Regions from separate parts of the Marinomonas posidonica IVIA-Po-181 genome, predicted to be linked through region 3. Evidence: predicted binding sites of a transcription regulator. Region 3 holds the regulator's gene; each other region holds the start of a gene.
The links. The regulator sigma-54, encoded in region 3, starts transcription at its own class of promoters, with help from an activator protein. The targets are predictions, from matches to a motif close to TGGCACNNNNNTTGCTNT.

Region 1 (10,988 bases), 250 kb from region 3:
GTAGGTATTGAAACGCTGTAAGGCTTGTTGGGTATTTTCACGGAAAAATTGTTTGTTTTCTTCAAAGTTACCAACGCCATTAATGATTTTTTGCTGACTCAGTCTCGCCTGATATAGATCCCTGTCGGCATTTAGTACTTCGCCTATTGCTTCAATATAATTCTGCAAATCCAGATCAGCGCCATGCTTTTCTTCCATTGCATGAGTGTGATCTCTTAGATTTTCACCTGCTTCATCCAACATGTTTCGGATGACCATGAATTTCTCATCAAGCTCTAGGAACTCTTGTGAGATGGTAACCTGAGCCCGTGATGTAACGACCAATTGATTGCTGGCAGACAGCCATTGATTATAAAGAGCTTCAAACGTGTCGAAAGGCTTGGTTAATTCATCTGGCTCGTCTTCGAGATGTTTTAGATACAACTGAAAACGATCATAAACTTGCTGGGCGTTGTCTTCATAATCTTGTAAGTTTTCTTCTCGGTTACCATCGTTTGCATATAATTTCTCTTGTGCCAAACGAGCTTGATATATATCACGGTCGGCATTGAGAACTTCAGAAATCGCTTCGAAGTAATGCTCTGTTTGCACCATCATTGAGTGTTTTTGAAAATTACTCATAAACATCATGAATAGAAATAACGCCACTAAAATGAGGGCAAGAGATATGATAGGCATCATAACTTTTAGTCGAATTGAATGAATACGCATTGTGATTCCCTTTACTTTCAAATTTAGACTGTACGAAAAATAGTCTAGGTTAACAGGGAAGTATTACGCCAAATTTGTATTCATTTAATTTGTAAATTTTAGTAAAAATAAAGGCTTATACAATTCTTTAGCCATGAGTAATGAGTTGTTTTAATCCATCAGATAATCCAATGTTACTATTTTTGATGCTTGTCGTTGCATGATGATTTTGCCTTCACGAATGGATAATAGAACTTCTCCTTGACGTCGAATGACGCTGTAATCGTCTTCGCCTTCTAACAAAATAAAGTTAGCCGGGTGGCCTTCTTTGATGCCATAGTTTTCTAAGCATAGGGTTTTGGCACTGTTATCCGTAATCAAATCGAGCGCTTGACGATAGTCCTGATAGCCCATCATTTGGCAGATGTGCAGAGCAAAATCCAATGTTCGCAATAATTTTCCGTTGCCTAATGAATACCAAGGGTCAAAAATGGAATCTTGCCCTAAACAGACATTCATGCCGGCTTCTAATAGTTCTTTTACTCTGGTGACGCCTCGACGTTTGGGGAAGGTGTCAAAACGACCTTGAAGGTGAATGCTTTCTGTCGGACAAGAAATGAAATTGATGCTGGAATTTTTAAGTAATCGGAAGAGTTTTGAGCAGTAGGCGTTGTCATAGGAATGCATGGCCGTTGTGTGACTGGCTGTGACCTTGTCTCCCATATCGAAGCGTAGCGCTTGGTAGGCAAGAAACTCTAAAAAACGTGAATTAGGGTCATCAATTTCATCGCAATGAACATCGATTAAACGATCATATTTACGCGCTAAAGAGATGATGGTTTTAACCGATTCTTCGCCCAATTCTCGGGTGTATTCAAAATGAGGAATGCCGCCCACAACATCGGCACCAATTTCAAGTGCTTGCTCCATTAACGCCAGCCCATTTGGATAAGACAACATGCCATCCTGAGGAAAGGCCACGACTTGTATGTCTATTTTGTCTTTCAGTTCATCTCGAATGGCACACAGTGTTTTTATGCCAATTAGCGTAGGGTCGGTCGTATCCGCATGAGTACGAATCGCCTGAACGCCATTCTGTACCAGCAATTCAATGGTGGCTAATACGCGGCGGCGAATGTCCGCTTCATCCAGCATGGGTTTACGCTGTCGCCAACGTTCTATGCCTTCGAATAATGTGCCGCTTTGGTTCCACTCAGGCTCGCCAGCGGTAAGAGCCGCATCCAGATGTATGTGGGGTTCAACAAAAGGGGCGCAGACTAAATTCTGTTCGGCATCAATTTGTTGTGCTGTGGCCTTGATTACTTGACGTTGTACTTCAATTTTGTGAAACACACCCTGTTCAATTTGAATGGAAAATAGTTCTGGTCGTTGGCGTAAACGCGCATTGATGATCTGCATAAAAGTCCTTAGTCACGTGTTGTGGCAGTGATTATCTATCAGCCCATCAATAGGATGATGGTAACAGCGTATTTGCTCTATCTAGGAGCCCATTTTGTCAGTTAAGACCCCATTAAGGGGTCTTGTCATTCTTATTGGTTATTCATGGCGGCTTTAGATTGACCTTGAGTGATCAAGGTTAACACAGCGTAAATGGATATGGCGCTAATGACGCCAACAATAGGAGGCAGAATGGGAGACGAATAAGCAGCCGTCGATGCGATGGCATAGGCCAGCAGACCTTGCCAATGAAAAGCGGGCAGGGTAACCGATTCCAATGATGGATATTGTCCTTTGTGGCGTACCCAGAAATCGGCCATGATGACTCCGCCAATGGGTGGAATAAAGGTGCCCAACAGTACAAGGAATGGGATGAGGTAATGGTACATACCAAATACCGCCAGTACCGTACCAATCGCGGCGCCAACCAAGGTGACAGTGCGACGTTTATCGGTTCTCAGTAAATTGCAGCCAGCCACAGCAAAGTTGTAAATGGTATTGTCTTGAGTCGTCCAAATGTTGAGAAACAGCATCAACACGGCTAACACCACAAACCCTTGTGCCAACATAACATCAACAATATCGGCTTGTTGATAGATTAGGGTCCCCAATGCGCCAGTGAATACCATTAACCCATTACCAATAAAAAACGCGGCCATGGTCGCCCAAATGGCCACCTTGCTGCTGTTCGCAAAGCGGCTCCAATTAGTGGCTTGAGTTGCACCACTGACAAAGGTGCCTATGACGATGGTCATCGCGGCGGTAATGTTCAGCTGAGTGCTTGGGGTCATGCCGAATAAATTTGCGACACCACCCACATCAACTAAGCCTGTGTATAGACTGATCAGAATGAACAACAGCATTAATGGGACTGAGATACGAGACAGTATCTCCATACCTTTAAAGCCAATCATGGCGGTAATACAAAAAGCCATACCAAACAGAACCATTAATGGGGTTTGCCAAACCTCAGGGAGGCCGGTGACCTTGACTAACACAATGGCCAGCGTGGCGGTGCCCCATGCATACCAGCCAATTTGCGTAAATCCTAAAATAAAATCTGCTAATTTGCTGCCGATCTCACCAAAACAAAAGCGCCCCATAAGCACACTATTTAAACCGCTTTTAAAAGCAATGAAGGCCAATAAGGATGCATAGACCCCAAGCAATAGGTTGCCAACAAAAACAACCAGTATCAGTTCTGAGAAGGAAAAAGCCTTACCTAACGTACCGCCAGCCCACATGGTGGCGGTAAAGAAAGTGAAGCCAAGTAATAGAAATGTCATGGGTAATAACCCTCGACGTGCTTTTAGCGGAACTTCTGTCAACGGATAATCAGATTGATTCATTACTCTCTCCTTTCGTTATTTTCTGACTTTGCGTGTGAGGTCTACTTAATTTACAAAGCAACTTATGAACCAGTTTTGGTTAAATTTTCACCTATCATGACTTGTTGGTGAAATACCTAAAAATCGACTGCTAGGGAAGGAACGAACAAGTTCACTGGCTACGGTAACGTGTTCCTCGGCAACCGCTCCTGCGTTGCTCTAATCCTCTACATCTCTGTCGGGGGCAGCGTGGGAATAACGCTCTTTTATTCGAGGCAAGTTTCGCCGTCCAATACAGTCTATTGGCAACAAGCTTAACAAAGAATAAAGAGAGCTTAGCCCATGCCCTTCGGGTCTTTCAGAGAAACGGCCGCGCTGTGTTAAGAGTGATAGGCAGTTTCTCTGATAAGGCTGACGTTCAGAAGACTTATTCGCACCTTCCCTAGGGTTATGCACTTTGTATCATTGTGTTCTATCTTGCTGATGAGAAGAACAAAAACGATTCACTGAATGCACTAAATTATGGCCAGTTTAGTGGTAAGTCTGCTCATAGACTATCAGAGAGTTAGTTTTTATTTATTAGATGTTATTTATCAATAGTCTTATAAATATACCTAACAGAGAGTCAATCTCTACTCCAATAATATAAAGAAACAATATGGCTTTGAGTCAGTCAATGCCGATGAACATATCAAGCAGGAGAAGGTTATGTCGAACGAAAGCAAATGTCCTTTTAATCATGGTGCCGTTGGTGCAACACAGTCTGCTGGACGCGGTACCTCCAATAAAGATTGGTGGCCTAACCAATTAAATATAAAAGTACTGCATCAACATTCAAAAAAATCGAATCCAATGGGGGATTTTGACTACGCAGCAGCCTTCAATAGTTTAGATTTGGACGCTGTGCGCCAAGATTTGTATGCCTTAATGACGGATTCTCAAGATTGGTGGCCAGCCGATTACGGGCATTATGGCCCTTTCTTTATCCGCATGGCATGGCACAGTGCAGGTACATACCGTACGGCAGACGGTCGTGGTGGTGCAACCTCAGGAACACAGCGCTTTGCCCCACTGAACAGCTGGCCAGATAATGTTAACTTGGATAAGGCTCGTCGTTTACTTTGGCCGATTAAACAGAAATATGGCCGTAAAATTTCTTGGGCCGATTTGATGATTCTAGCCGGTAACTGTGCTTTAGAGTCGATGGGATTCAAAACCTTTGGTTTTGCTGGTGGTCGAGTGGATGTGTGGGAACCAGAAGATGATATCTACTGGGGTACCGAAACAACTTGGCTTGATGACGAGCGTTACACGGGAGATCGTGAACTAGAAAACCCACTTGCTGCCGTCCAAATGGGTCTGATTTACGTTAACCCTGAAGGACCAAATGGTCAGCCTGATGCATTAGCATCAGCACATGATATTCGTGATACCTTTGCTCGTATGGCAATGAACGATGAAGAAACGGTTGCCTTGGTTGCGGGGGGGCATACCTTTGGTAAAACCCATGGAGCAGGTGATGCGGCTCAAGTTGGTGTCGATCCAGAAGCCGCAGGGATGGCAGAACAAGGTTTCGGATGGCGTAACAGTCAAGGTGCTGGACATGGCGTTGATACCATTTCAAGTGGTTTAGAAGGTGCTTGGACACCAAACCCTATTCAATGGGACAACGGATACTTTGATACCTTGCTAGGATATGATTGGGAATTAACCACGAGTCCTGCAGGAGCCACACAATGGAAGCCCAAAGCCGGTGCTCTAGCTGACGCCGTGCCAGATGCTCATGATGCGAGCAGACGACATGCGCCTATGATGTCGACGGCTGATATGGCATTAAAAGTAGACCCTATTTATGCTGAAATCTCAAAACGCTTCCATGAAAACCCCGATCAATTAGCGGATGCGTTTGCAAGAGCTTGGTACAAGTTGACTCACCGAGATATGGGGCCAGTTGAGCGTTATTTAGGACCTTTAGTGCCAAAAGAAGAGTTGATTTGGCAAGACCCTATTTCAGAAAGCACCCAGTCTGTGATTGATGCCGATGATATTACAATATTAAAAGCGAACATTGCCGAGTCCGGTTTGAGTGTTTCGCAAATGGTGTCAACGGCTTGGGCATCCGCTTCTACTTACCGTGGTTCTGACATGCGAGGAGGAGCCAATGGCGCTCGTATTCGTTTAGCGCCACAAAAAGATTGGGCCGTTAATCAACCTGAGCAGTTGGCATTGGTTTTGACGAAGCTAGAAGCAATTCAAGCGAAATTCAATCAAGCGCAGAGCAGTGGTAAACAGATTTCAATGGCTGATCTGATTGTTTTAGCGGGCTCGGTTGGTGTGGAGCAAGGCGCCAAAGCGGCAGGTTATGATATTCAAGTACCGTTTACGCCCGGTCGTGGTGACGCTACTCAGCAACAAACGGACATTGACTCTTTTTCTGTATTGGAGCCAGTGGTCGATGGTTTTAGAAATTACCAGAAAGCTAAGTTCACAATATCATCAGAAGAAATGTTGTTAGACAGAGCCCAGTTGTTGACTTTATCGGCACCAGAAATGACGGTTTTGGTGGGTGGTCTTCGTATGTTGGGAGCCAATGTTGGGGGATCCTCCGACGGTGTTTTCAGTGATAACACAGCAAGGCTAACAAATGATTTCTTTATCAACTTATTGGATATGGGTACTCAATGGTTGCCAACATCGGAAGATGAAATGGCATTTGAAGGTCGTGATCGCCATACGGGTGCCATTAAATGGACTGCGACTCGTGCTGATTTGGTCTTTGGATCAAATTCGCAACTTCGAGCTATCGCTGAAGTGTATGCTTGCTCTGATTCACAAGGTGATTTTGTGAAAGATTTCGTAGCAGCATGGACAAAAGTGATGGAACTAGATCGCTTTGATCTAGCTTAATCTCCTAGGAATCAGCGTGTACCATGCGCTGTCTTTCCTTTGTGTTACCCAACAACAGCCTCGCTTCTGCAAAGTCGCGAGGCTTTTTATGGCATAAGCAATGCGCTTAGCAATGTAAAAAACTGTATAGAAAATACCTTCAGACGATGAATCGCGATATGTTATGCGCCATTATCCTAGGGAGTAGAATTATGGCTAAAAAACCTTCTGTTGCGTCTGATATATCACGTCGCAAGGTACTCAAATATGCGACAGGCAGTTTGCTAACCTTACCTTTCATCGGCTTGTTGGGATGTGCAAGTACTTCATCTGAGCGTAGTTCAGGCATGCACAGACCTGGTCGTCCACCTATGGGAGAGGGCGGTATGCCGCCACCCAATGGTGCGGGCGGTATGCCACCACCGAATGGTATGCCAGGCACGCCACCGTCACGAGAACTCTTGGCTGGCAAAGCGACGGCTAATGCCAAATGGCTGACTGGCGGCACGCAGGCAATGGACCCAAATTTGGTGTATTTAAACCCTCTGAGACAAGACAATCAGGAGAATGTTTGTCTTGTCAGTGAGCGTACGACAGAAGGACCATGTTATTCACGCACGCGTTTTCGCAAAGATATTTCAGCAGGCCGTGATGGTTTGCCTGTTCGCTTATGGTTCAAAGTGGTGGATGAAGACTGTCAACCAGTAGTCGGGGCGAAAGTGGATATTTGGCATTGTGATCCGTTAGGTGTTTACAGTGGCAGTGATATGCAAATGGTCGACTTCTGTACAAACGGTGATGAGACCTATCAAGCCAATGATTGGTTCCGTGGTGTGCAAATAACCGATCAAAATGGTTTTGTGTATTTTGAGACCTGCTTCCCTGGTTGGTATGTAAGTCGTGCGGTACACATTCATCTTACCATCACCACGTCAGACACTATGCTGACGACACAAGTGGGTTTTGACGATGCATTAGCGCAGGACATTATGGTGAATGAAGCGGTCTATTCCGGACACGGTGCCCCAGACACAACGAATTCAACGGATACGGTGTTTCCTACACAGGGTTATCAAAGCTATTTAATGACGACCAAAGCGATGGCAGATAAGTCTATGCTGGCATGGAAAACCTTGATGCTTGCCAGTTGATCTTTTGTCTTTAAAACAAGGAAGGTGCTCAATCAGCCAAACTCGGAAAGGTGTTTGGCTTTTTTTATAAAAGTGCATACAAATCATAGTATTGTCATGTTGGCGTCTTAGGCTGATATTTTTTAAACGAAGCTGATGTGATGAAATTTGAAGGTTTAAACGCACTGGCCTTAATGGAAGGCATCAAAGGCGTATTGGCTTTAGGCCTAGCTTGTCTGGTGAATGTTGTATCAGGACGAAACTTGCATCAACTTGTATTAGAGCAAATGACGCATTGGTCTATTTCTCAGCAAGGGCATTATGTTCAGTGGTTGATTGGCATGGCTGAGAGCCTGTCAGATAAGAATCTTTCTATGGTGACCTTGGTTGCCTTGCTCTACGCCAGTTTACGGTTTGTCATGGCATACGGGCTGTGGAACCGTTTGCGCTGGACGGAATGGTTTGCTTTTATCAGTGGATGTTTGTACATCCCATTAGAGCTGTATGCGATTTATCAAGATTCTAGCCTTCAGAACTGGCTCATTCTGATATTCAATTTACTGGTGGTGAGCTACCTTTTCTGGGTTTTAAAACGGGATGCCTCGCCGCAAGGTCAGTCCAATATCATTAAGCAAATTGGTTAGTGGTTCCAAGCAATTTGTTTGGTATCGCCCATTTGTCCATCGGCATTAAGTCGATACGCAAGTGACACTAATAAGGTTTGCGCTAGTGTCATCGAAGACGTTAGTGAGCGGAACCCCAACACCTCAGCTTCTTTTATATCAAAACAGACATCCGACATGCCGGCCAAAGGGCTGATCTTACTGTCGGTAATGGCGATGACCTTGGCCCCCGCAGCATAAGCGTATTCACTGACCGTCACAGTTTCTTGAGCATATGGGCTGAAGGTTGTGGCAATGATCACATCGTCTTTACGAATATTACTGGCTTGCTCAACCAACATGCCTCCGCCACCGTCTATGAGGTGAGTCGTTTTATTTAAATGCCTCAAGCTATAAGCAAAATAGCTGGAAATGGGAAATGCGCGGCGTAGCCCAATCAGGTAAATGTTTTCCGCATTTTCTAATAAATCCACAGCCGAACTGAGCATCTCAGGTGAAAATTGATGGGGCATGTGACTCATGGAAAATGCGTTGCGTTGGCTGAATTCACTTAGAATTTGATCAGCATGAATGTCAGCGCCTGTGGCGTTTTGATTCATTTTGACGCGTTCACTGTAATTCGAAATAGAAGTTTGCTCGACTAATGATTGGCGAAACAAGTTCTGCATTTCACTAAAACCATTGTATTCAAAGGCGGCGGCAAAACGGACTAGAGTAGAAGGCGGTACACCACATTGCTCAGCTAGGCTGGCAACCGTTTCTAACGCCACTGTATTAGGGTGTTCTAATAGGAATCGTGCGACCTGTTGGAGACGTTTGCTTAAACCTTCATAGTTTCGACTGATGGTTTGTTGAAGTTGTTCAAGGGTGTTTGGTGCAGACAAGGTCGCTCCTAATCGTGGGTGATGTCACGGGTGTGTTTATGATTATCTGAGTGATCTTAGAACTTACATTCTAAAAAATCAAATTTCATGATTTTCATGTTTCATTTTGGTGGTTTTCATAATCAATTGTTTTATAAAGAGTTAATGTCATTTTTCCTAAAGAGGTGTATTTGACGTGAATATTAAAATATATTTTTTATTTGTTGAATTTTTTGAAATAAATATTCTATTATTGTTCTGTTGTTGAAGTGAATGCATAAGAAAATAAAAACAATAATGTCTTTGATGCACGGATTCTGTCTATTCCATTAAGTGTCTCTTCACGGGTCAGACAGGCATCGAAGAAAACTGGGGCGGTTTGTGTCCAGTCGATTTGAAGAGGTGATAAACAATGTCAAAACCGTTACGAATTGGCATGGTCGGTTCAGGTTACATGGGCAAAGCTCATGCGATCGCATATCGAAATGCTATGGCCGCATTTGAGATTTCTTCTGAATCTCTTATTTGCGACATGTTGGCAGATGCAACCCCAGAATTGGCCAAACAAAAAGCCCTTGAACTTGGTTTTCGTCGTTCAACGGGGGATTGGCGAGATATGATCAATGACTCCGATATTGACGTGATCGACATTTGTGCTCCTAATTTTCTCCATAAAGACATTGCTTTGGCTGCCATTGCCGCAGGCAAGCATGTTTACAGTGAGAAGCCTTTGGCATTGAACTCAGCTGACGCGAAACGCATGACAGAAGCCGCGTCTCTAGCCGGTGTCAGTACACTGGTTGGTTTTAACTACATCAAAAACCCCACATTACAATTTATTAAGCAGCTTATTGAACAAGGCGACATTGGCGACCTGGTGCATTTTCGAGGTGTGTTTAATGAAGATTACTTGGCGCAAGCCGACCTACCTTTTAGTTGGCGTTTACAGCAAGAATTTGCTGGTAGTGGTGCTTTAAATGATCTCGCATCGCACCTAGTGCAACTGGCATTACACCTAATGGGACCGATCACAGAGCTCTGTGCTGATGTAAAAATTGTGCACAAGCAACGTCCGCTAATGGATTCCAATGACAGGTCAGGAAGAGACATGGGAATGGTCGAAAATGAGGACCAAGCCCATATGATGGTGCGCTTTGCGAATGGTGCTCAGGGAACGCTTGAAACCTCTCGAGTGGCTTGGGGACGCAAAAATGGCTTGTCATTTGAGATTACCGGTACCAAAGGCAGTCTCGTATTCGATCAAGAAAGGTTATCGGAGTTTTCATTGTACTTAGCGGGCGATAAACCAGATAGACAGGGATTTAAACGTATTCTGGTTGGACCAGAGCACCCTGACTACAAGGCTTTTTGTGTGTCAGCAGGGCATGGGCTTGGCTTTAATGATATGAAAGCCGTGGAGATTCGAGATTTGTATGAAGGGTTAGTGAATAAACGGAGATTATGGCCTGATTTTAGAGCGGCCACTCAAGTGAATGTGATTTTGGATCAGGTCATTGAATCACATCGAAGGAATGCTTGGGTCAAGATTGAACAATATGATGGGGATCAGTAATGAAAATTAAGACTTTGGATGTCATTTGTTTAGGCCGTGCGGCAGTCGATTTATATTCGGAACAGATCGGCGCACCACTTGAGGATGTTAACAGCTTCAAAAAATACCTTGGCGGCTCTTCTGCCAATATCGCGTTTGGTGCCGCTAGAATGGGCCTGAAATCTGCCATGTTAACGCGTGTTGGTGATGAGCATATGGGACGTTTTGTTCGCAGTGAATTATCACGTGTTGGCGTCGATGTTTCGCATGTGGTCACGGATCAGGACCGCCTTACTGGCTTGGTATTACTGGGCATTAAAGATCAAGATACTTTCCCACTTATTTTTTATCGTGAAAATTGCGCCGATATGGCGATCTCAGAAGAGGACTTTGATGAGGACTTTATTGCCTCAGCAAAAGCCTTGCTGATTACGGGCACTCATTTTTCGACAGAGTCG
Region 2 (10,988 bases), 1.2 Mb from region 3:
TTGGGCTATTTTGATGGCTTCTTCTTTTGTCGTGTCAGGCAATATGGCGGTTTATGCGAGCCCAATTGCCACATCTTTTCTTCGTTTTATCGTGGCTTTAGGGCTCATGACGGCGGTAATTTTTCTGAATAATTACCGAACGCGTGGGTCACAGTGCGATGCATCAACTTGGACACTCAAAGGCCTTTTTTCCTCTCCGCAGAGATTGTTGCATTACTTTTTGATCAGTGGTGCCTTAGTTGGTTTTTTTATTGGGATGTTTGTTGCACTGGAATCGACCACGCCACTGCATACATCGGTTCTTTATACTCTAGTGCCTTTAATGGGCGTTGCCGTGGCGCGAGTGTGGTTAAAAGAATCCACTTCGTGGGGAAAAGTATTGGGCTTCTTATTAGGATCGATTGGAGCAATGATGGTGCTGTTTTCCACGCAAGATACGGGCATGTTGGTATGGAATAAAGGCGATTATGTCTTTTTAGCATCTTGTGTTTTGTTGGCGTTACACGTGGTCTTGGTTCAGAAGTGGGGACGTTCTATTGGTGCCTTGCAAGGGGCTTTTATGATTATGCTGTTTGGTTCTCTGTGGCTGTTGCCCATCACTCTCTTATGGGGGCATTTGGAGCAAGTTGAATGGCTGGAACTGGGTTTTTGGTCTAATACCTTATATTTAACCATCTTTACTACCTTGTTTACCTTCATGTTGCAGCAAAAGCTAGTGATCCGCTTAGGCGCGAATCGTTTATTGGCTGCCACATACACGATACCTGTCTGGGTGGCTTGCTATGTGGCGCTGACGACATTGAATTGGAGTTTGTTGTTGAATGTTGGCTTTGCTGCTGGTGTAGGTATATTGTTGATTGCGTTGTATATGATTGATTATCAGAACAAAATGGCTAAATTAGTGACCTAATATAAGGAATAGGTAGGCAAAATGGATAAAGCACAGTTATTGGTCAGTTTTCAGCAATACTTTTCAGAGCAAGGCTATGAGATTAACTGGCAATCGCTGACTCTCCCGATGACGTTTCATGCGGTCAGTAAAGGAGACTATTTGTTCCGTCAGGGTGAGTATGCTCAAAGGATTTTCTTTCTTCATAAAGGCTTGGTTCGTTATGTCAACACTTCAGAGGAAGGCAAAGAGTTTACTAAAACCTTTGTGCGAGCGCCGAAAGTCATTGGTTCAACGCGGGCCATGGTGGAAAATTCTCCAACCTTGTTTGGTATTCAAGCTTTACAGGACTGTGTTATTAGCTCCTATGACTGGTTGTCGTTTTATGAACAAATGCATCAAGACTTAGGATTCTTAACTTACTACAGTCGTTTTATGGAGCAAATATTCCTCAAGAAAGATCAACGAGAAAGTGCTTTTGTTGAACATTCTGCAGAGCGTCGCTATTTAGACTTTTGTGTTGATTACCCCGACCTGAAAGATTCGATTCCGCAACAACAAATTGCCTCCTATCTGGGCATTACACCAGTGGCTTTGAGCCGAATTCGTCAAAAAATCAGGTTAAAACCAGAGGCTTGATTCTCTGAAATCATCAAACCTACCTTGTGTTCATCATGACTTTTTTATCATTTGATTAAAGAGGCTTTTTGGCTAAAGAGCTGATATAGCCTTTAGTGTTTCTCTACTTTTTTCTATAAAACAAATAAATATCAATGGATTAGATGTTTAATATGATTTTTTAATTCGGCTCTTTTGTGTTTGGGCACAGTCCATGCAATTCCCTCAATCTGAGTGCTTTTCTTAAGAGTAAGTGCTGATGACATATATTTCATAATAAAAATAAGGGGAAGAGAATATGATGCTAGCGAATAAAACAATTGTTGTTACTGGAGTGTCTTCAGGTATTGGAGCAGATGTCGCAAAACTGGCTCGATTTCACGGTGCTAAGGTTATTGGAATGGATCGCAATGAGGCCAGTTTGACACTAGACGGTTTTATCCAAATTGACCTTGGAGATCCTGATGCAATTGATCAAGCGATCAAGCAGTTACCGGATCAAATTGATGGGTTGTGTAATATTGCAGGTGTACCGGGCACCTCTCAAGCAGACCTAGTTGGTCGAGTAAATTACCTTGGTTTGAGACACTTAACGCAATCTTTGATTCCACAGTTTAGTCAGGGAGCCAGTGTTGTGAATGTGGCTTCTATCTTGGGTGCCGCTTGGCCGGAACGTTTGGTTGAGCACAAAGAGCTGGCTGCGATTGAGCATTATGATGATGGTGCGAAATGGCTAGCCAAGCACCCAGTTGAACAAGAAACCTGTTACCAATATTTTAAGGAAGCCCTGATTGTGTGGACGACACAACAGGCTTTAGCTTGGTTTAGAGATCATGCTATTCGTATGAACTGTGTCGCACCTGGCCCAGTAATGACGCCAATTTTAGGCGATTTCGTCTCTATGCTAGGAGAAAAGCGAGTGCAAGAAGACGCGGGTCGTATGATTCGTCCAGCGTACTCAGATGAAGTGGCAGAAGTGATTGCCTTTTTATGCTCAGATCAATCGCGTTGGGTGTGTGGCGCGAACATTCCGATTGATGGTGGTTTGGCGTCCACTTACATCTAATCGAGGGAAGATATCCTTAAGGCCCTTAATTGGGCCTTTTTTTAAGTCGATACGCCAATTGAGGTCGACTTAAACCGACTCGTCGAGCAGCTTCAGAAAGATTGCCTTCTGCACTGTCAACAGCTTGCTGCAATAAACTGAGTTCTAATGCTTCAAGATCCAATGAGGTTTCTCCTGCAACAAATTGAGATATACGGGCGAGTACGTCATCTGACTCTTGCATCGTCTGTGCTTGACTTAATGCGCCTTGTTGATTAACGGAGTAAATGACTTCATCTGGGATCGCTTCGTTACGGAATAGGTGGTGTAATTCAATCAATTCATGTTCCTCAGAAGCAATCACCCCCCGTTCAATTAAGTTTTGTAATTCTCGAATATTGCCAGGAAAGTCGTAATTAAATAAACCACGGCGAGCATTCTGAGTGAAGCCTGTTGGCGCTCTTTGATGTAACTGACAAAAGTAGCGGTAGAAGTGATCGACTAATAGGGGGATGTCCGCTTTTCTTTCTCGTAACGGCGGCAGGTGTATTGGAAAAACATTCAGGCGAAAAAATAAATCTTCACGAAATTCACCTCGTTTAACCGCGGCTTTGAGATCAATATTGGTCGCAGCAACGACTCGAACATTGATTTTAATGGGGGATATACCGCCCACCCTTTCAATCTCTTTTTCCTGTAGGGCTCGCAGTAACTTACCTTGGCCAGTTAGGTTGAGAGTGCCAATTTCATCCAAAAATAATGTGCCGCCATTGGCGCGTTCGAAGCGCCCCGGTCGACTGTGAGAAGCGCCTGTAAAAGCCCCTTTTTCAACCCCAAATAACTCAGATTCCAACAGGTTTTCAGGTAGCGCAGCACAATTAAAGGCGATAAATGGACCTGTTTGGCGACTGAACTGATGCAACATGCTGGCAAACAATTCTTTGCCAGCACCGGATTCCCCTGTAAATAGCACAGTAGCACTGGTAGGAGCGACTTTTTGTAAGGCATGATTGGCGGCGCTGAAAGCAGCTGAAACACCAATCATAGTCGTTTCTTCGGATGCTTCCGTTGGCGTTACGGATTCAAATTCCGGCGCCGATTTGAGTTCTTTTTTGGTGTTCTTCGACGACACATTAAGAAAGCGAATGTCCTCTTCAACACTGTCCCAAAGTTCCACTGATTTTCCAATGACTCGACAAACTGAATGCCCCATAGATTGGCATTCGACTTCGCGGAACACCACAAGCGATCCCACCAGACCTGATACATACCCTATGGCGTACCCTAATTCCATCCAGCAAACGGGGGCACTGCCAAGACCGTAAGCGGCAATGTGTTCTTCTACTTCGGCGCTGTGGTGCCAAAGAAATTCACCATGGTACAAGCCTTTTTCGGTATCAAACTCAAAATGAACCGTTTCCACTTTCACCAAGCCTTCTAACCCATGCAGTCTTGTTCCTGCTTCGAAAATGGCGGCTGGTTCTGCATCTGGCCAGCGTTTGCGGATTAAATCCGCGTCCCTTATGCCAGATAAATAGCCTGTTCTTGTTAAAATGTCACGGGACTTTTCTAACCCTACGGAGTCGATTAATTCTTGTCTCAGTAAGCCAAAGGATGAGCTGTGCAGCAATATCATGCGTTGATCTTCTAACCAGATACGACCATCGCCAGGCGAAAATGAGAGGCACTCAGTAAGGTCATCTAAGGAAGGGTAGTGTTGTCCATTGAGTTCTTTTGAACTGCCTTTTAATAAGACCTTACGACTCTCTTTCGCCATGTCAGCCAGTGAAATACGATGTGTGTTTGTCATTATTTTGTACTTCCTCATTCACTTGATGAAATGATCAATTTAGTTTTTAAGTCTGAATCGATTTTGATGATATCGTCAAGCCATTAGCGTGAAGATAGAGTGTTTAAGGCGATGTTCTTTTCTTATTTTTTTTAAAATATCATTTAATTCAATGTGTTAGCTTGTTATTGAAAATTACTATCGAGAGTCTATTGCAGGCGGCATAAGGATTGCTCTTGTATTGGAATCCCATGACAGTGGATTTCTAATAAAAATAAACAGGAGAACAAACCTATGTCTAATTCTGTATTGGCATCACAAAAGTGGTCAGGTAAATTTTTTAATGGTGATTGGCCTGTGGCCAAGCAAACACAAGAGGTGATAGAGCCTGCAACTGGAGAAGTATTAAGCCAAGTGGCGATGGCCAGTGCCGACGATATTTATACGGCTTGTCAGCAAGCCAGCCAAGCTCAGAAGGTTTGGTCTGCGGTGGCACCTCGCGACAAAGCCGCTTTATTTCATAAAGCCGCACAATTTCTGCAAACAAATTTTGATGATCTTGCCTTTTATGTGGCCCGTGAAACGGGTGGCATCATTCCTAAAGGAATGCATGAAATCAAAGAAGCTATTCTAATTCTTCAATTGGCTGCCAATATGACATTGGAGCCAAATGGTTTAACCTTACCTTCTACGCCAGATCGTCAATCTTATGCAAAGCGTCAACCACTTGGTGTTGTTGGTGTTATTTCGCCCTTTAATTTTCCTCTGATTTTATCCATTCGTTCTATTGCACCAGCGCTAGCAACAGGCAATGCTGTAGTCACTAAGCCTGATCCACAAACCCCTGTTACAGGTGGCTTTATTCTCGCCATGGCATTGGAAGAAGCCGGTTTTCCAAAAGGTCTATTCCAAGTGTTACCTGGTGGTGTGGAAGCGGGTGAAGCCTTGTGTGCCGCACCCGAAGTGCAGATGGTGGCGTTCACTGGGTCGACGGCAGCGGGTCGTAAAGTGGGTGAAGCCTGTGGCCGAAATTTGAAAAAAGTGTCTTTAGAGTTGGGAGGAAAAAGCTCTTTGATTGTTTTGGAAGATGCGGATCTAGATGTGGCAGCCAGTAATATTGCCTGGGGAGCCTATTTCCATCAAGGACAAATTTGCATGGCATCAGGACGCATTCTGGTACAAGAAAGCATTGCTGAAGCACTCACCGCAAAAATCGTTGAAAAGGCCAGTCATTTGCCCGTTGGTAATCCTGCAACGGAGGAAGTCGCACTTGGGCCAATTATCAATCAACGTCAGATGCTGAAAATTAATTCCATTGTAAAGGATACGGTCGCTGCTGGTGCTAAGTTGGAAGTGGGTGGCACCTTTAATGGTCCATTTTATGCACCTACCGTGCTGAGCGGTGTGACTCCAGGGATGCGCTCGTTTGATGAAGAAATCTTCGGTCCAGTCGTGAACTTGGTGAGCTTTAAAGACGATCATGAAGCGATTGAGCTGGCGAATAATACTGAGTACGGTTTGGCTGGGGCGGTGATTTCGAACGATCTTTCTCGTGCTCAGGCTATTGGTTCTCAGCTGCATGTTGGCTTACTGCATATTAACGATCAGACGGTAAACGATGAATGCATTAACCCATTTGGTGGTTGTGGTGCATCGGGCAATGGCAATGCAGTCTGTGGTCCTGCAGATTGGGATTTGTATACTCACTGGCAATGGATGACGGTAAAAGCGAGTGCTACACCTTATCCTTTTTAGTCTGGTGAGGTGAATCGTTAGTAACAAAAATGCCCCATGGTAGGGGCATTTTATTGTTTGCTATTGAAAAATATATGAAGAATTTATTCGGCGTCTTTTGCCATAATTTCCTCCAAAGCACTTTTGAAAACGTCTGCCGGTTGCCCACCTGAGATCGCGTATTTGTTATTGATGATCACTGTCGGTACGGAACTGATGCCGTTTTGCTGCCAAAATGCTTCTTGCTCTCGAACCTCATCAGCATAATGCTGACCCTCTAATATGGCCTTCGCTTCGGCTAAATCTAAATCCACACTGGCGGCTAGATTGGCTAATACTGAATAGTCGCTCACGTCTTGGTTGTGAGTAAAGTGAGCTTTAAACAAGGACGCTTTTAATTCAGCTTGCTTGCCTTGAGCACCTGCCCAATGCAGAAGGCGATGCGCATCAAATGAATTTCGCATACGGCTGTCAGAGGTAAAATTAAAGTTGAAGTCGACCTCCTTACCGCGGGCTTGAATCATGGCTCGGTTTTGATCGGATTCTTGTTCGGATATGCCATATTTTTCGATGATATGTTCACGAACATTCTGTCCTTCCGCAGGCATATTTGGGTTCAACTCAAAGGGTTGGAACGTTAGATCGACGGTAACAGAGTCATCTAATTGATCTAGAGCTTTGTTCAAATTCCCCAGACCGACAACGCACCAAGGGCACATGATGTCTGAAACAAACTGAATATTAAGAGAGGTGCTCATAATGTCATACCTAAAAAATAATGATTAGAAACTTGTTATGGGCATTCCAAACAAATTAAAGGCATTTAGCTGAAATAACCAGCAAGATGCGCAGAATTTGCACGATACGTAAGGATAGAGAAGGGGATTACCATCTAAGGTCACTAGAAAGAAAAAAGGCGACTTAAACCGTCGCCTTTTTTCTTTTAGAGTTCAATTAAATCACGCCCAATTCGACTAAGCGTTCATGCAAATAGCTCTTGGCGGTATAGCGATCTGACAAGACTACCTCTGGTTTTGGGTGTAAAAACAAAGGTAAGGAAATACGTGACTTGGTTTTATCTGCACCTTCCGGGTTCACGACTCGATGCGACGTAGAGGGAAAGTAGCCACCAGAGGCTTCTTGTAGCATGTCACCAATGTTAATGATCAAGGTACCGAAGTCACAAGGTACGTCCATCCAAGAGCCATCTTTGGCTTTGACTTGTAAGCCAGGCTCATTAGCCGACGGTAGGATAGTCAGTAAGTTGATGTCTTCGTGCGCACCAGCACGAATCGCCCCCAGCTCCTCATCACCCTTCAATGGTGGGTAATGCAAAACACGCAGTAAGGTTTGGTCACTGTCTTCCACCATACTGGATAGAGATTGAGAGTAGTGTTTTGCTACCTCAGCTGGCGTGTGTGCTTCAACCCAGCCAAGCAATTCAGACGCGAGTTCATTGGCTTCAGAATAATACTGTGCAAGTAATGCTTTTTGCTCAAGTGGACATTGTCCCCAAGGGTAGTAATGGAAGTATTCTTTGATGTCTTTCTTTGAATGACCTTTGGCTGTCTCAGAGATGTCAGCGGGGAAAAAACCGTCTTGTGTGCCTTTATGATAAAGGTAATTTTGTTTGTCTTCGCCATCGAAGAAGTGCTGCCATTCTTGGTAGATAGTACTTACCAAAGATTGTTGTATAGGGTGGTTTTTTAAGACCCCAAACCCTGTTTCGTGAAGGGATTTAACAAAGTCTTCTTGGGCTTTTTTACTTGTATAGTCAATGGCTTGTAATGTCATCATAGTGTCCTTTATTCCGCATAAAAGTGTGTATTTGTCGTTTTGATATACCCCTTAAAAAGGCGTAATGGATAAAAGCGATACAAATATCAGTCTAAGAAGACCAACCACTATGGAAAAAGTAGCGTAAATCCACGGTTTCTGCCTGAAAATGCTGTGTCCAATGGGACAAACTTAACGCTTTTGGGCAGGCAACAGCCACGACAGACGTCGTACTTGTTTGTCCAAAATTGAGTAAGTTGAGCGGCATTTTTATGACCCTATTCCGTAAAAGAGGATTTAATCATTGATGATTCGATTGAACTCTAGTTTACTAACTGAATGGACAATTTTGAAGTGATTTCGTAATAAAATGTGAGGATTGGCTAGGTAAATTCTCAGTTTGTCCTATACTGACAGTGGCGGCTTTATTGATTTGGTCGCATTCTTTGCTCTTCTACATGTATTTCTTCTGCCAGGCTGGCACAGTGTTTTTTAATCCAGTAATTGCGTTTTTTATTTGATAAAGAGGGCTCATGTTATGACTGTATTTGATTCTTTTAAAAATCATTTTCTAATCTCAATGCCGCACCTTAATGACCCGCACTTCGAACATACTGTGATCTATCTTTGTGAACATACGCCAGCAGGCGCGATGGGGATTATTATTAATCGCCCTTCTAATATTGATTTTAGTGAATTGGCCGATCATTTGAGTATGCCAATAGAGCATCCAGATTTGTTAACCGAAACGATTTATACCGGTGGTCCGGTTGAAGCGGAGCGCGGTTTTATTCTGCATACTGCGGATAAAAGATGGAATAATACGCTCCCTGTCACCTCCGATGTGTCTTTGTCGGCATCTTTGAAGGCCTTAGAGGACATTGCGCAAGGTCAGGGACCGAATGCGTTTCGTATCACACTTGGTTGCGCAGGTTGGGAAGATGGACAGCTGGAAACGGAAATTGCGAACAATGATTGGCTGGTATGTGAAGCGGATTTAGACGTATTATTCAATACGCCAAGTGAGCTTCAGTTTACCGCAGCGACTCAAGTTTTGGGCATTGATATGACGAGACTTTCACCGGACATAGGACATGGTTAATGACAGCAAGTGCGTCACCAGAAAACAACACAGCAAAACCCAATACGACGCAATCCGTATTGGGTTTTGATTTTGGCACCACTCGAATCGGGTTGGCGATCGGACAAAGTCTCACGGGAACGGCTCAGCCTTTAGAACCGATCAAAGCACGTGATGGCATTCCCAATTGGGATGAAATTGAAAAAGTGTTTGCAGAATGGCAACCTAATGCCGTAGTGGTTGGGTTGCCGCTCGACATGGATGGACAAGAGAATGAAATGTGCCAACGAGCGCGGAAATTTGCCAAACGATTACATGGACGATTTAACCTGCCATACCATATGATGGATGAGCGACTGTCTTCTTATGAAGCGAAAGGGCAAGTGATCGCACGTGGCGGTAATCGGAATTTTAAAGACAACTCTGTCGATGGGTTGGCCGCGCAGATGATTTTGGAAACATGGTTTGCTGAACACTATTAAGATCGGCGTTGTCAGTAAACGGTGTGTGATGACAGATTAGAGTTTCAAAACAGGTTAATAACAAAATGACATTAGATTTAGAGCCTTCTTTGGCCTCAATGAAGCAGCAGTTAGCAGATTACTGCCAAGCTAAACAAATCGAGAATGCAATTGTGGTTGGGATTCATACTGGTGGAGTGTGGGTAGCGGAACAACTAATGTCTGCAGCGCCAACAAAAGATCCGTTAGCCACTTTGGACATTACGTTTTATCGAGATGATTTTACCAAAGCAGGCTTGAATCCTAAGGTCAATCAGACTTCTCTGCCAGCGATTGAGGATCGTCATGTGATTCTGGTGGATGATGTATTGATGTCGGGGCGTACCATTCGCGCCGCAATGAACGAAATTTTTGATTTCGGACGCCCTGCTAGTATTACCCTAGCTATTTTATACGATCTTGGTCAGCACGAGTTGCCAATCGCGGCTGACATCGTAGGAGAAAGTTTGAAGCTTAATCCTGATCAAAGGGTTAAGTTAACTGGGCCGAAACCGCTTGCGGTTTCTGTGATTGAGACAGATTAATCTGTTTTCAAGCCTTTATTTTTTGCTGAACAAGTACGACAATTACCCTATGGATAAGTTTTATGAAAAAGTAATCGGTCGTACTGGATTTCACCGAAAAATAGGTGGACTTGTTACTTGATGTTCTTAATGCCCGGTTGCAGTTATCTGTACCGGGCATTTTCTTATCGACCTATTTTGTTTTAAAGAGAAAGGCGAACTCCGCCTTTGTAGCTTGAGGAAAGCAAACCATGATGCGATCCGAATCACGGGCATTACAACTAAACGACGACGGCCAGTTAAAACACTTTTTAACCTTGGACGGTTTGGACAAAACGATTCTGACGGAGATTTTGGATCGGGCCGATTCTTTTCTGACGATGGGCGAACAATCGGTCAAGAAAGTTCCTCTGTTGAGAGGGAAAACCGTGGTCAATCTTTTTTTTGAAAACTCCACACGTACCCGCACCACTTTTGAATTGGCAGCTAAGCGATTATCTGCCGATGTGATTAACCTCAACATTGAAACCTCTGCTACCTCAAAAGGCGAATCCTTGCTGGATACTTTGCAAAACTTGCAAGCCATGCAAAGCGACATGTTTGTGGTTCGTCATTCGGACAGTGGCGCGGCGCATTTTATTGCCGAACATTGCACGCCTAATGTGGCCATTATCAATGCTGGTGACGGTCGCCATGCGCACCCAACTCAAGCCATGCTCGATATGTTGACCATACGCCGTCATAAAGGGCAATTTGAAGGGCTCAAAGTTGCGATTGTTGGCGACATCTTGCATTCCCGAGTGGCTCGGTCTCAGTTGCAAGCGCTCACTACGCTAGGCGTGGATGAAGTGCGCTTGGTTGGGCCTAAGACATTGGTGCCAGGCTTCTTCTCTGAAATGGGGGCAAAAATCTGTCATGACTTAGAGGCGGGTCTGAAAGACGTTGATGTCGTGGTTATGTTGAGGTTGCAAAAAGAACGCATGCAGGGTGCTTTACTGCCAAGTGAAAGTGAATTTTACCGCTTGTATGGTT
Region 3 (10,988 bases):
TGTTTCCTAGGTCAAGCCTTGAATTTAAACGCCAAACCTCTTTAAATGGTAGCTCCTGAAATTATGAGTAATACCTTCATCATGTTGTTGTTTTCTGTAGCCCTGATTGCTGGGTTGATTCTATTAGTTCTTAGCTCTGACAAATTCATCGAACATTCTGCTCTGGTTGCCGAGAAAATGAATGTTAGCCCAATCATTATCGGTATTACTCTTGTCGCCCTTGGCACTTCCGCTCCAGAAATGGTGGTCTCCACTATTGCCGCACTTGACCAAGCTCCAGAAATTGCGGTTGGCAACGTACTCGGTTCCAATATTGCCAATATTGCGCTTGTACTGGGAGCCAGCTTGTTGTTTTCAGCCATTCCCATCGCACCAGGCTTGTCCACAAAAGAAGCTCCATTAGTACTCGGCATAACCCTTCTAAGCGGTATTTTAATTTACGACCAGTTTTTAGGCATTTGGGATGGCATTCTTTTAATCACGGCGTTTATCGCCATACTTTTCATTCTATTACGTGGCAGCAAAGACCTATCCAGTGAATTGACAGAGGAATTACCAGAAGACGATGGCAGCCCCGTCGGTAAATCATTATTCATTGCGATAATAGGATTGACTGTTTTAATTGGCAGTTCTAAATTACTTGTGTGGGGAGCAATTGGAATTGCGACTCAACTTGGCGTCAGCGAATTAATCATTGGGTTAACCATTGTTGCCATTGGCACCAGCCTGCCTGAACTAGCCGCTTCAATCAGTAGCGTTAGAAAAGGCCATCATGATATCGCCATCGGTAATATTCTAGGCTCGAACATTTTCAACCTAGCAACCGTATTGCCATTACCCGCCCTCATTGCACCAGGCATCATTGATCACAACGTCCTTACTCGTGATTACCCTTGGACTCTTGGTCTAACTTTAGCACTGGTAATCGCTATTATTCTCTTCAAAAAAGCCAAAAATACCAGCATTCCAAGATGGGTAGGTCTACCCCTACTGGCCTCTTACGCCTTATACTTATTCATACTTAGTATTAGTGGACCAATTTAATGTCTTCGCAACATCCTAACAAATCCTTTCGCGTCGCGATTTTGATGGCAGCCTTCGCCATCATCGCAGTTGCTTTGTTTTGGTATCAAACGACCCCCAAGGTAAACCTAGTGGCGACAGAGTCTCTTAGCAGCACACCTGACTATTTCATTACCGACGTTAAAGCCCAACGATTTGATGCTCAGGGGAAATTAATCGAAGCCATCCATGCCAAACAAACACTTCATTATATTCAAGCCGCCAAAACGCTTTTAGAACAGCCCAATGTCGATCGCTACTCGACCGATAGCAGTTGGCACGCAGAAGCCCAGCAAGGCATTATAGAAGATGGCAGCAATGACATTTTACTGACCAATAACGCGGAAGCCGTCAAAAAGTACCAACAATCTGAAGACATTTTATTGAACGCCGATGCAATTCATTATTTAGATCAAGACAAATCATTAACTAGCCAAGGAAATGCGACCCTTACATCGACTCAAGGTAAGACTTCCGCGGGCACCATTACGACCTATATCAATTCAGAAGAAGTCATTATGACGGGATCTGTACGAGGAAATTATGAAACGATTCACTAAAACCACAGGTTTAATCACCCTACTCGCAATAAGCCAATACACCTTTGCTCTCCCTAATGACATTGAAAAGCCATTAGAAATTCAAGCGGATGAAGCATCTTTTGATCAAAATACAGGCCAAGCTATCTACAAGGGCAACGTGTTCGTTAAGCAAGGATCCATTGAAATCCAAGCCCAATACTTAAAAGTCACTAGCAATCCAGAAACACAACAATTCAGCAGCCTTGAGGCCTCAGGCAAGCCGGCAAAATTCAGTCAGCAAGTGGATTGGAGTGGTAACATTGTCATCAGCAAAGGCAATGAAATTCATTATGCGACGGACGAGAACAAGCTTGAGATCATAGGGGATGGCTATTTAAGCCGCATGCAAAACTCGATCTCAGCTGATTACATTCTCTACATGATCCAAGACGGCACCTTCACTGCCGAGAAAAAAGACAAAGGTCGAGTTTCCATGACCTTAAAACCACAAGCAGCCAAGGCAAAATAATTCATGGCAAGACTAGAAGCAAAAAACCTAGCCAAAAGTTACAAAAAAAGACCCGTGGTAAAAGATGTCTCCATTGCCGTTGAATCAGGGCAAGCGGTTGGACTATTAGGACCAAATGGAGCAGGTAAAACCACCTGTTTTTATATGATTGTCGGCATGGTCGCGAACGATGCCGGTGGGATTTTCATTGACGATCAAGACATCACTCAAGACGCCATGCATGTTCGCGCTCAAAAAGGGGTTGGTTACTTACCGCAAGAAGCGTCAATCTTTAGAAAAATGTCAGTCGAAGACAATATTTCAGCCATCTTAGAAACTCGTAAAGGCCTAACCAAAGCCCAACAAAAAGAAAGACTGGAATCTCTGCTGGAAGAATTTCACATTACCCACATTCGCAAAAACCTGGGAATGGCACTATCGGGTGGCGAACGTCGACGAGTTGAAATCGCCAGAGCCCTTGCTATGAATCCTAAGTTCATCTTATTAGATGAACCTTTTGCTGGTGTCGATCCTATTTCTGTGGGTGATATCAAACTCATTATTAAACATTTACAGGACAGCGGCATTGGCGTTTTAATTACCGATCACAATGTTCGAGAAACCTTGGACATTTGCGATAAAGCCTATATCGTAGGCAACGGTTATATCATTGCCTCTGGTGAAGCCAGCGACATTATCAATAACGAACAAGTGAAAAAAGTCTATTTAGGCGACGACTTCCGCCTGTAACCCCTTATCATTGTTGTAGAAAGGGAGTAGTATGCATAACTCGTTCCAATTTAATAAAACAGACAGAGTTGCTCCATGAAGCAGTCTTTACAGCTAAAGCTCGGTCAACAATTAACCATGACCCCACAACTGCAGCAAGCCATTCGCTTGCTGCAGCTTTCGACGCTGGATTTAAAGCAGGAAATTCACGAATTTCTTGAATCTAATCCATTACTCGAGCTAGACGATGACGAAACCACATCGCCTGAACTTCCCACTAGCATTGAAGCAAAAACGGACACCGAAACCAATAAGGACAACAATCTCAATGATAATGAATCAGGCGAAGAAGCACGTTTAGAATCCGAGTGGACAGAAAGCATCCCTGAAGAACTCTCCATTGATAGTAATTGGGATGACACTTATCAAAGTTCTGCGGCGGTCAGTGATTCCAATAGTTTTGACAATGAAATGGACTTCGAAAGCCGCAACGCCCCGGCTGAAAGCATTCAAGACCATTTGATCTGGCAATTGAACCTCACTCACATGTCCGATCGAGACCTGGAAATTGCTTACGCTATTGTGGATTGTGTTCAACCCGATGGGTATTTAAGCACCACGCTAGAAGACATTTTAGAATCTTTAAGCTTGGACCTTGAAGAGCTCGAGCTAGATGAGATTCACGCCGTACAACACAGATTACAAAGGTTTGATCCTATTGGCGTATGCTCAACCGACCTACGCGATTGCCTACTGGTTCAATTTGAAGCGTTTCAGGATCACCCTCTTTATAAAAGCACACAAAATCTGATTAGCCATTATCTACCTCTTTTAGGCAGCCGAGACTTTGTCCAACTAAGTCGCAAAACCAAGCTAAAAGACGAAGCGTTAAAAGAAGTCATTCATCTAATCCAACAACTTAACCCTCGACCTGGCTCCGCCATCGATGAAGACGATACGGATTATGTGATTCCTGATGTTTCAGTCAAAAAACGCAACGGCACCTGGCAGGTTGAGTTAAATAACGACGCTTTACCACCTATTAAAATCAATGAAACCTACTCTGCCATGGCAAATACCGCGTCAACGGCAGAAGATGTCAGCTATATTAAAAACTCTCTACAAGAAGCCAAATGGTTCATGAAGAGTTTACAAAGCCGTAATGAAACACTGTTAAAAGTCGCTAGCTGCATTGTCAGTCGACAAATTGATTTCTTTGAATTAGGTGAAGAAGCCATGAAACCCATGGTTCTTCATGATGTTGCGGAAGAAGTTGGGATGCACGAATCAACGATCTCACGTGTCACCACGCAAAAATATATGCACACACCAAAAGGCATTTTTGAGCTGAAATTCTTCTTCTCCAGCCATGTAAACACCGCTTCTGGTGGCGAATGTTCTTCCACCGCGATTCGAGCTATGATTAAAAAGTTGGTCGCCGATGAACCTGCTAAAAAACCGTTAAGCGATAACAAATTGGCCACCATTTTAGCCGATCAAGGCATTCAAGTTGCACGACGAACCGTTGCAAAATATCGAGAGGCGATGAACATCCCTCCTTCAAATGAACGTAAAAGATTGATTTAACAGGTATAAAGTTATCATGCCATTAAACTCACTAGTAAAAGCCGAACTCGTACTTGCCAAACAAGACATTGTCAGCAAAAAGCGCGTTCTAGAAAGCTTAGCCGAGATCACCTCCAATCGCTTGCACTGCGACAATGAAGCTGTGTATGACGCGTTATTAGGCCGTGAAAAATTAGGCAGTACAGGCATTGGTAATGGCATTGCCATTCCTCATTGTCGCTTGGAATCCGCCAATCATACTGCGATCGTGGTGATGTCGTTACAAACACCTATCGACTTTGATTCAATTGATAAACAGCCTGTGGATTTGATTTTTGCCCTCATCGTACCTCCGAATGAATGCGATCATCATTTATCTACCTTGGCACAAATTGCTGAATTAGCTCAGTCACCAGACGCTTTAGCCAAGCTGCGTGCCGCACAGAGTAATGAAGACTTATATATCAGCTTTGAATCATTAATTTAAGGAGCACAGCATGCAGGAAGAAACCATCACCATCATTAACAAGCTTGGTCTGCATGCTCGCGCCGCTGGCAAGCTCGTTGAAACCACTTCTCGCTTCTCTTGCGACATCACCATTGAAAAAGAAGGCCGTAATGTTGATGGTAAAAGCATCATGGCCATGATGATGTTAGCCGCTGGAAAAGGCACTGAAATTCTCATCAAAACCAATGGTGAAGACGAAGAAGACGCAATTAAAGCCGTCGTTGAATTAATTAACAATCGTTTTGGCGAAGACGAGTAATACTCGATGTCAGAAAAAACGTTAAGTCATCTGCAAACGGTATCGGAGTCCCTCGAGTCTGGTGCCACGATGCAGATCAGATATTTGCTTAACGGTGCACTGCCAGCACAAGACGTCGCACGCTTACTTGAATCCTCCCCACCAAAAGAACGAAAACTTCTTTGGGAGCTAATCGATTCTAATAATGAAGGTGAAGTACTCCAATATCTAACGGAAGACATTGGTGTACAGTTCATGAAAGAAATGGATACAGAACGATTGGTTGCTGTATCCGAACATTTTGAAAGTGATGACCTAGCCGATTTATTACAACACTTACCAGAAACGATTGTAAAAGAAGTTCTGTCCTCCATGACCGCCCAGGACAGAACCCGAGTAGAAGCACTATTAAGCTACTCTGAAGATTCTGCTGGCGGTTTGATGAACACGGATACCATCACCATTCGACCCAACATTACAGTTGATATTGTGTTCCGCTACTTACGTCGCCACTCTAGCCTTCCAGACATGACAGACAACCTACTTGTTGTCAGTCGCTCTGATCGCCTTCTAGGCACCTTAACACTGACCAAATTGTTAGTCAGTGATCCTGAAAACACAGTACGCGATATTATGGACACCGACTGCACCGTTATTAATGCCGACACCCCAGCCAGTGAAGTCGCTCAATTGTTTGAGAAGATGGACTTAGTGTCTGCCCCTGTTATTGATGGCGACAGCAAGAAACTATTAGGTCGTATTACCATTGATGACGTGGTCGACGTTATTCGCGATGAAGCTGAACACTCTATGTTAAGTATGGCGGGCCTCGACGATGATGAAGATACCTTCTCTCCCATTTTGAAAACCACCAAACGACGTGCTGTTTGGCTTGGCATAAATCTTATTACTGCTTTTATCGCCTCTTATGTTATAGGCCTATTCCAGAACACCCTAGACCAAGTGGTTGCCCTAGCGATTTTAATGCCAATTGTCGCCAGCATGGGCGGCATAGCCGGATCTCAGGTGCTCACCTTGGTCATTCGCGGCATCGCCCTCAATCAAATTGGCTCGACCAATGCCAAATGGCTACTCAATCGAGAATTGATTGTGGGCATGATTAACGGCCTACTCTGGGCCAGTGTTATCGCAGCATTAACGGCCATCTGGTTTGACAACGTAAAGATTGCCTATATCATTGCAGGCGCGACCATTATTAATCTATTGTTTGCTGCAACAACAGGTACATTATTACCAATCTTCTTAAAAAAGATTGGTATCGATCCCGCTTTAGCGGGCAGTGTAATTTTGACTACCGTGACCGATGTGGTTGGATTCTTATCTTTCCTCGGACTCGCGACTATTTTTCTTGTATAGGTTCCCATGACAGATTTTGATCAATTCGAAAACGAAGAAGACATCCCTAAGAGCAAAACTCAGATCAAGCGCGAAATGGAAGCCTTGCAAGAGATCGGCAAAAAGCTATTGAAGCTTAGTAAGAATCAGCAAAAGAAAGTTCCTATGTCCGACACTCTAAGGGATGCTCTAGCCGAAGCCGATCGTATCAAGCACCACGAAGCCACCAGAAGACATTTACAGTACATTGGCAAGGTGATGCGTACGGAAGACTATGAAGCAATTGATCAACGCATTGCTTTGTTTGACTCGACTTCAGCGGCCTACAATAAACTCTTCCATCAACTGGAAATAAAGCGTGATGCTTTAATCGGAGAAAACAGCAAAGAAGAGCTATCAAACTATCTGGCCGATCACCCTGAAATCCAAGACATTCAGTTACTACGTCAATTAATTCGTCAATCACAAAAAGAAATGTCACAAGAAGGCAAAACAACCAATCGCAAAAAGCTCTTCCGCTTTTTACGCGAAACCGAAGAAAAGCGTCTTGGTTTAAGCGAATAACACTTTTTCGAAAGCATTTCGAAAAACAACTAAAAAGCTCGCTTTGATGCCATCAAAGCGAGCTTTTTTATGATCTATACTGGGCAATCGATTCTATAAGCGTCGATGCGATAGACAAGGCATCTTGTCTCGACATTTTATCAAATCCGATTTGTGGATTTGCTGTACAAAGTAACCCGGCTCTTCGGACAAAGACAATTGTTTATCACCGAAAGGCGAATATAGACTACTGTGCCCGTATGTTTGACGTTTCTCATTATGCCAACCACATTGATTCACGCCCAATACAAAACATTGATTTTCTATCGCACGAGCCGCTAACAACGTTGCCCAGTGAGCTTTTCCGGTAACATACGTAAACGCCGCGGGTACCAATAACAATTCAGCTCCCTGTTCTGCGAGTTGACGATAGAGTTCAGGAAAGCGTACGTCATAACAAATACTTAACCCGACCTTAAAGCCATCAACATCCACTACTTTTGGTAATAGATCACCGGGTTCAATCACCTCAGACTCCAGATAAGAACCCGCTTTGTCATCGACTGTGACATCAAACAAATGAATTTTATCGTACCTCTCCAGCAAGCTTCCATCCGGCCCTATCACCCACAAGGTTTGACGAACTCGTCCAGAAGAGATCGTCTCACCAGACTCCGTTTGAATAGATGGATGTGAACCAATCACCAAAAAAATATCCAACTCTTTCGCCAATTCAGAGACGTCTGTCAATATTTGCTGCTGAACATCAGACTCTGCTAGACGGCGCATCCCTTTACCATCGAACAAAAACACGTTTTCAGGCAAGACTACCAGACGAGCACCATCTTTAGCGGCCGCCGTCACTAAGCGTTTTACTTCTAACAGATTTTCATGCCAGGTATTACTGCTGGTCAATTGAATAGCGGCAACAGATAAGCTTTCCATTAATTTCACCTTTCTTCTTTTGACTTATAGCGTACCGGCGTCATTTCCGGATCACTAAATGAACCCTTCACCTGATATTGAACACTGGTAACTTTTGAAATTTGATCACCAATAAGTTTATCGGTAATGAACAATAACCCTGCCAATTGTGGGGTCCCCCAAATCAACCCAGCCAAAGGCAAGGTACCCGAAATTGGAAAGGTCGCCGTTAAGGTCTCGTCCAATGTTTCCTCAACAATATTGGCCGTACCGGACAAATACAATTCAGCGGCTGGAGAAATGATTGAAACCGGTGTTTTGGTTCTTAACACACCGTCATTCAATAACATTTCCCCTTTAAACTCATCATAAGTTAAACCAGGCTCATAAACATCAGAGAAGTCCAATGTTAAGCGTCGACTTAAAGCCCCTATATTAAAAATCCCCAATGCTTTCAAAAAGGCTGGCAACTCATCCACCGTACTAAAATTTCCATCTTCGGCCGCGAATGCAATGCGACCCGTTACCGACTCTCGGTCAAAATGGAATGGATGACCACGCCAACTTAAGGCCACATTAATGTTAAACGAGTCAGATGACACGAACGCTTCATTTGAAAATTTGCCAGTCAACTCGGCCAGATCCTTACCCTTAGTGTCGACAATAAATTCTACGTTCGAACTTGGCCCTGTATCCTGCCAAAACAAACTGGCGTTAAAATGACCTGTTTTCAACTTCGTTGAGATAGGATCTAACCTCAACGTATTGCCTTGTTTAGTTACTTTTAACTGCCAATCACCATAAGGCTTTCCATTTAAATACAACTCATCCACAGACAAGGTCATATTAGGCACATCTTTCGCAGCAATTGGTGCCCGATCCGCTTCATCAAAAGCATCAGCGCTCTTATCGTTTGGAGTTTTACCATCAACAGGAAGCTCGTCATCTTCTGCAAAGCGCCAGCTGAGAAAACCAAAATGCAAATCCGGCTGACCATTTATATCTCGCAAGACAAAATCTACTTCATCAGCATTGACCATCAACGCCTGATTTTGTGATTCATCATAACGGACTTTAAGGTTATTCCAGTGGTTACTTTCATTTACTTCAACGTGATCGACAATCAAATCTACTTCTGAAAGCCAACTCGGTAACCCAGACTTCTCCTCCTTAGACGCCATCCATTTCTTATGCACACCAAACATAATACCCTGCCACGAGGAGACAGACAGATCCGCGAGCTCACCTCTTACGACTAGACCTTTAGGAATGGTTTTGGCGAAAGGCACTACCTTAGTCGCACTTAATAATAATTCTCCGCCCGTAAAGCCACCTTTCTGTAACAAGAAACGTCCCTGAGAAAGCCCTTCATAATCAAAATCTACCACCAAATCTTGTTGATGCTGCATTAATGTAACGTCTAGCAATTTGCTTTCCATAGCAGCCTTCCCGATGGGCGCTGGCAATGACAATTCAGTTCCCTGTAAATCACTTTTAATATTAAGATCCACTTGCCCATCTTGCGATTGATTCACGGCCAATTTACCACTGTAGTGAGTAGAGCCAGATATTTGATCAATCAAAATATCAGGGAGTTTATGCCATTGAGCAATTTGCTGTAGCTGAACCTCACCTGATAGATCCCCCAAAACGGACATTCCTTGCTCAGACTCTACCGAAGACAAGGTTAAATACGATTGGCCGCCAAATAACATGGCATTGAACTCGGAGCCTAATAACCCCGTTTTTGGGTCGTAATTGAGTTGGCCTTTTTCAATTTCCAGAGATAAACCAATATCACCAATGGTCAACGGATTCTGGGCAAAATCCACCTGTAAATTTACTTTAGGCTCAAGCTGGCCATTAAACGGAATCGAGACATCGAATTGTCCACGAACCCCCCCCATCAATTGCCAGTTTTCAAAAGGTTTCAAAACAGAGTCAGCCAGGGGACTGGCAGACAGCATAGAAAGAATCTTTTGCGAATCGTCCTGCACTTCGCCCTTGATATTCAACCAATCCGCCTTACCGCTTACAACGGGGACAGAAATAGCAAGGTTAGACATAGGCAAGCTTTGCATCATAGCTGAATCAACTCGTACAAGAACACCAGATTTGTCTAATTCTAAATGACCCTGAACCGCGTTTGCGGTAGGCCAATTTTTATCAAAGGTTAAAGACAGGTTACGGGCATCCATTTGAAGTCGAACATGAGAATCATAATTATCCGACAAATTACTGTGTATCAGAACATCGAAACTGTCCACCTGCCCTTGATTCGCAAAGGATTCCCCTAACCATTGGTATAACTCTTTATTAAGGACATTGGGAGGCACATAGGTTAATCGATCCATCACCGGAAGATTATCACCATGCAAATCCAACGCAATCCAATCAGGCAATCCTCTACGTACTTCGAGACGAAAACCACCTTGTACCTGAGCCCCATTTCGCTCAATCATTAAATCTTGCCCAGCCACCAAATAAATATCTTGTTGTTTCTGCCAACGAACATAACCGGATACAGATTGGGTTAACCAAGTATCATCATAAAGCTCATCGAAGGACAATTGGCTATCATGACCAATGAAGTCAATGTAACCACTGGTATCCGACAATCCAAACACGGCATTCACATTATTGGCTTTAGGAATACCATCATGACCCTCAACAGAAGCCGACACCAAATTGGTTACCAATTCAAAATGTGGAACATCCTCACTAAAATCTATCTCCAGACGACCATTTTTGGCCACGCCTCGTGGCGACAAGCCCGATAGAATCTTATATGCCCGAGTATCCTCCGGTAATAATTGTGCTGCTAACCCATTCATCAACTCAAGATTGACCTGATCGAAGGACAGGCTTGCCCGATTGGTTAACTCAGACCAATTAATCAATAAGTCTGTGGCAGCATCAGACGGTCCATTTGGACGAGTAAACGCTAGATCTTGAACCTCTACCTTTAAGCTCGGCTGGTCCAACTTAAATTGCAAATTGGCTGAGCCAGACACTCGATATGCATCACCGTTT

Region 1: a site for sigma-54 is predicted at 3,552-3,569, ahead of codB (cytosine permease). Genes of this name have one in related genera too.
Region 2: a site for sigma-54 is predicted at 4,561-4,578, ahead of MAR181_RS15615 (benzaldehyde dehydrogenase). Genes of this name have one in related genera too.

What each region holds. Positions count from the first base shown of each region.
Region 1 covers NC_015559.1:2,394,748-2,405,735, reverse strand. The annotation lists gene MAR181_RS11190 (methyl-accepting chemotaxis protein) at 1-711, opposite strand, end outside; gene codA (cytosine deaminase) at 862-2,109, opposite strand; gene codB (cytosine permease) at 2,241-3,497, opposite strand; gene katG (catalase/peroxidase HPI) at 4,185-6,383, shown strand; gene MAR181_RS18095 (dioxygenase family protein) at 6,575-7,513, shown strand; gene MAR181_RS11165 (DUF2127 domain-containing protein) at 7,654-8,136, shown strand; gene MAR181_RS11160 (MurR/RpiR family transcriptional regulator) at 8,133-8,999, opposite strand; gene MAR181_RS11155 (Gfo/Idh/MocA family protein) at 9,391-10,551, shown strand; gene MAR181_RS11150 (bifunctional 5-dehydro-2-deoxygluconokinase/5-dehydro-2-deoxyphosphogluconate aldolase) at 10,551-10,988, shown strand, end outside.
Region 2 covers NC_015559.1:3,380,247-3,391,234, reverse strand. The annotation lists gene MAR181_RS15635 (DMT family transporter) at 1-910, shown strand, start outside; gene MAR181_RS15630 (Crp/Fnr family transcriptional regulator) at 932-1,528, shown strand; gene MAR181_RS15625 (coniferyl-alcohol dehydrogenase) at 1,806-2,573, shown strand; gene MAR181_RS15620 (sigma-54-dependent Fis family transcriptional regulator) at 2,599-4,362, opposite strand; gene MAR181_RS15615 (benzaldehyde dehydrogenase) at 4,636-6,096, shown strand; gene MAR181_RS15610 (DsbA family oxidoreductase) at 6,180-6,833, opposite strand; gene MAR181_RS15605 (2OG-Fe(II) oxygenase family protein) at 7,030-7,869, opposite strand; gene MAR181_RS18505 (hypothetical protein) at 7,964-8,119, opposite strand; gene MAR181_RS15600 (YqgE/AlgH family protein) at 8,390-8,953, shown strand; gene ruvX (Holliday junction resolvase RuvX) at 8,953-9,414, shown strand; gene pyrR (bifunctional pyr operon transcriptional regulator/uracil phosphoribosyltransferase PyrR) at 9,480-9,977, shown strand; gene MAR181_RS15585 (aspartate carbamoyltransferase catalytic subunit) at 10,208-10,988, shown strand, end outside.
Region 3 covers NC_015559.1:2,147,695-2,158,682, forward strand. The annotation lists gene MAR181_RS10080 (calcium/sodium antiporter) at 64-1,044, shown strand; gene lptC (LPS export ABC transporter periplasmic protein LptC) at 1,044-1,622, shown strand; gene lptA (lipopolysaccharide transport periplasmic protein LptA) at 1,606-2,112, shown strand; gene lptB (LPS export ABC transporter ATP-binding protein) at 2,116-2,841, shown strand; gene MAR181_RS10100 (RNA polymerase factor sigma-54) at 2,917-4,407, shown strand; gene ptsN (PTS IIA-like nitrogen regulatory protein PtsN) at 4,424-4,873, shown strand; gene MAR181_RS10110 (HPr family phosphocarrier protein) at 4,884-5,153, shown strand; gene mgtE (magnesium transporter) at 5,160-6,509, shown strand; gene yjgA (ribosome biogenesis factor YjgA) at 6,516-7,052, shown strand; gene MAR181_RS10125 (carbon-nitrogen hydrolase family protein) at 7,146-7,976, opposite strand; gene MAR181_RS10130 (YhdP family protein) at 7,982-10,988, opposite strand, start outside.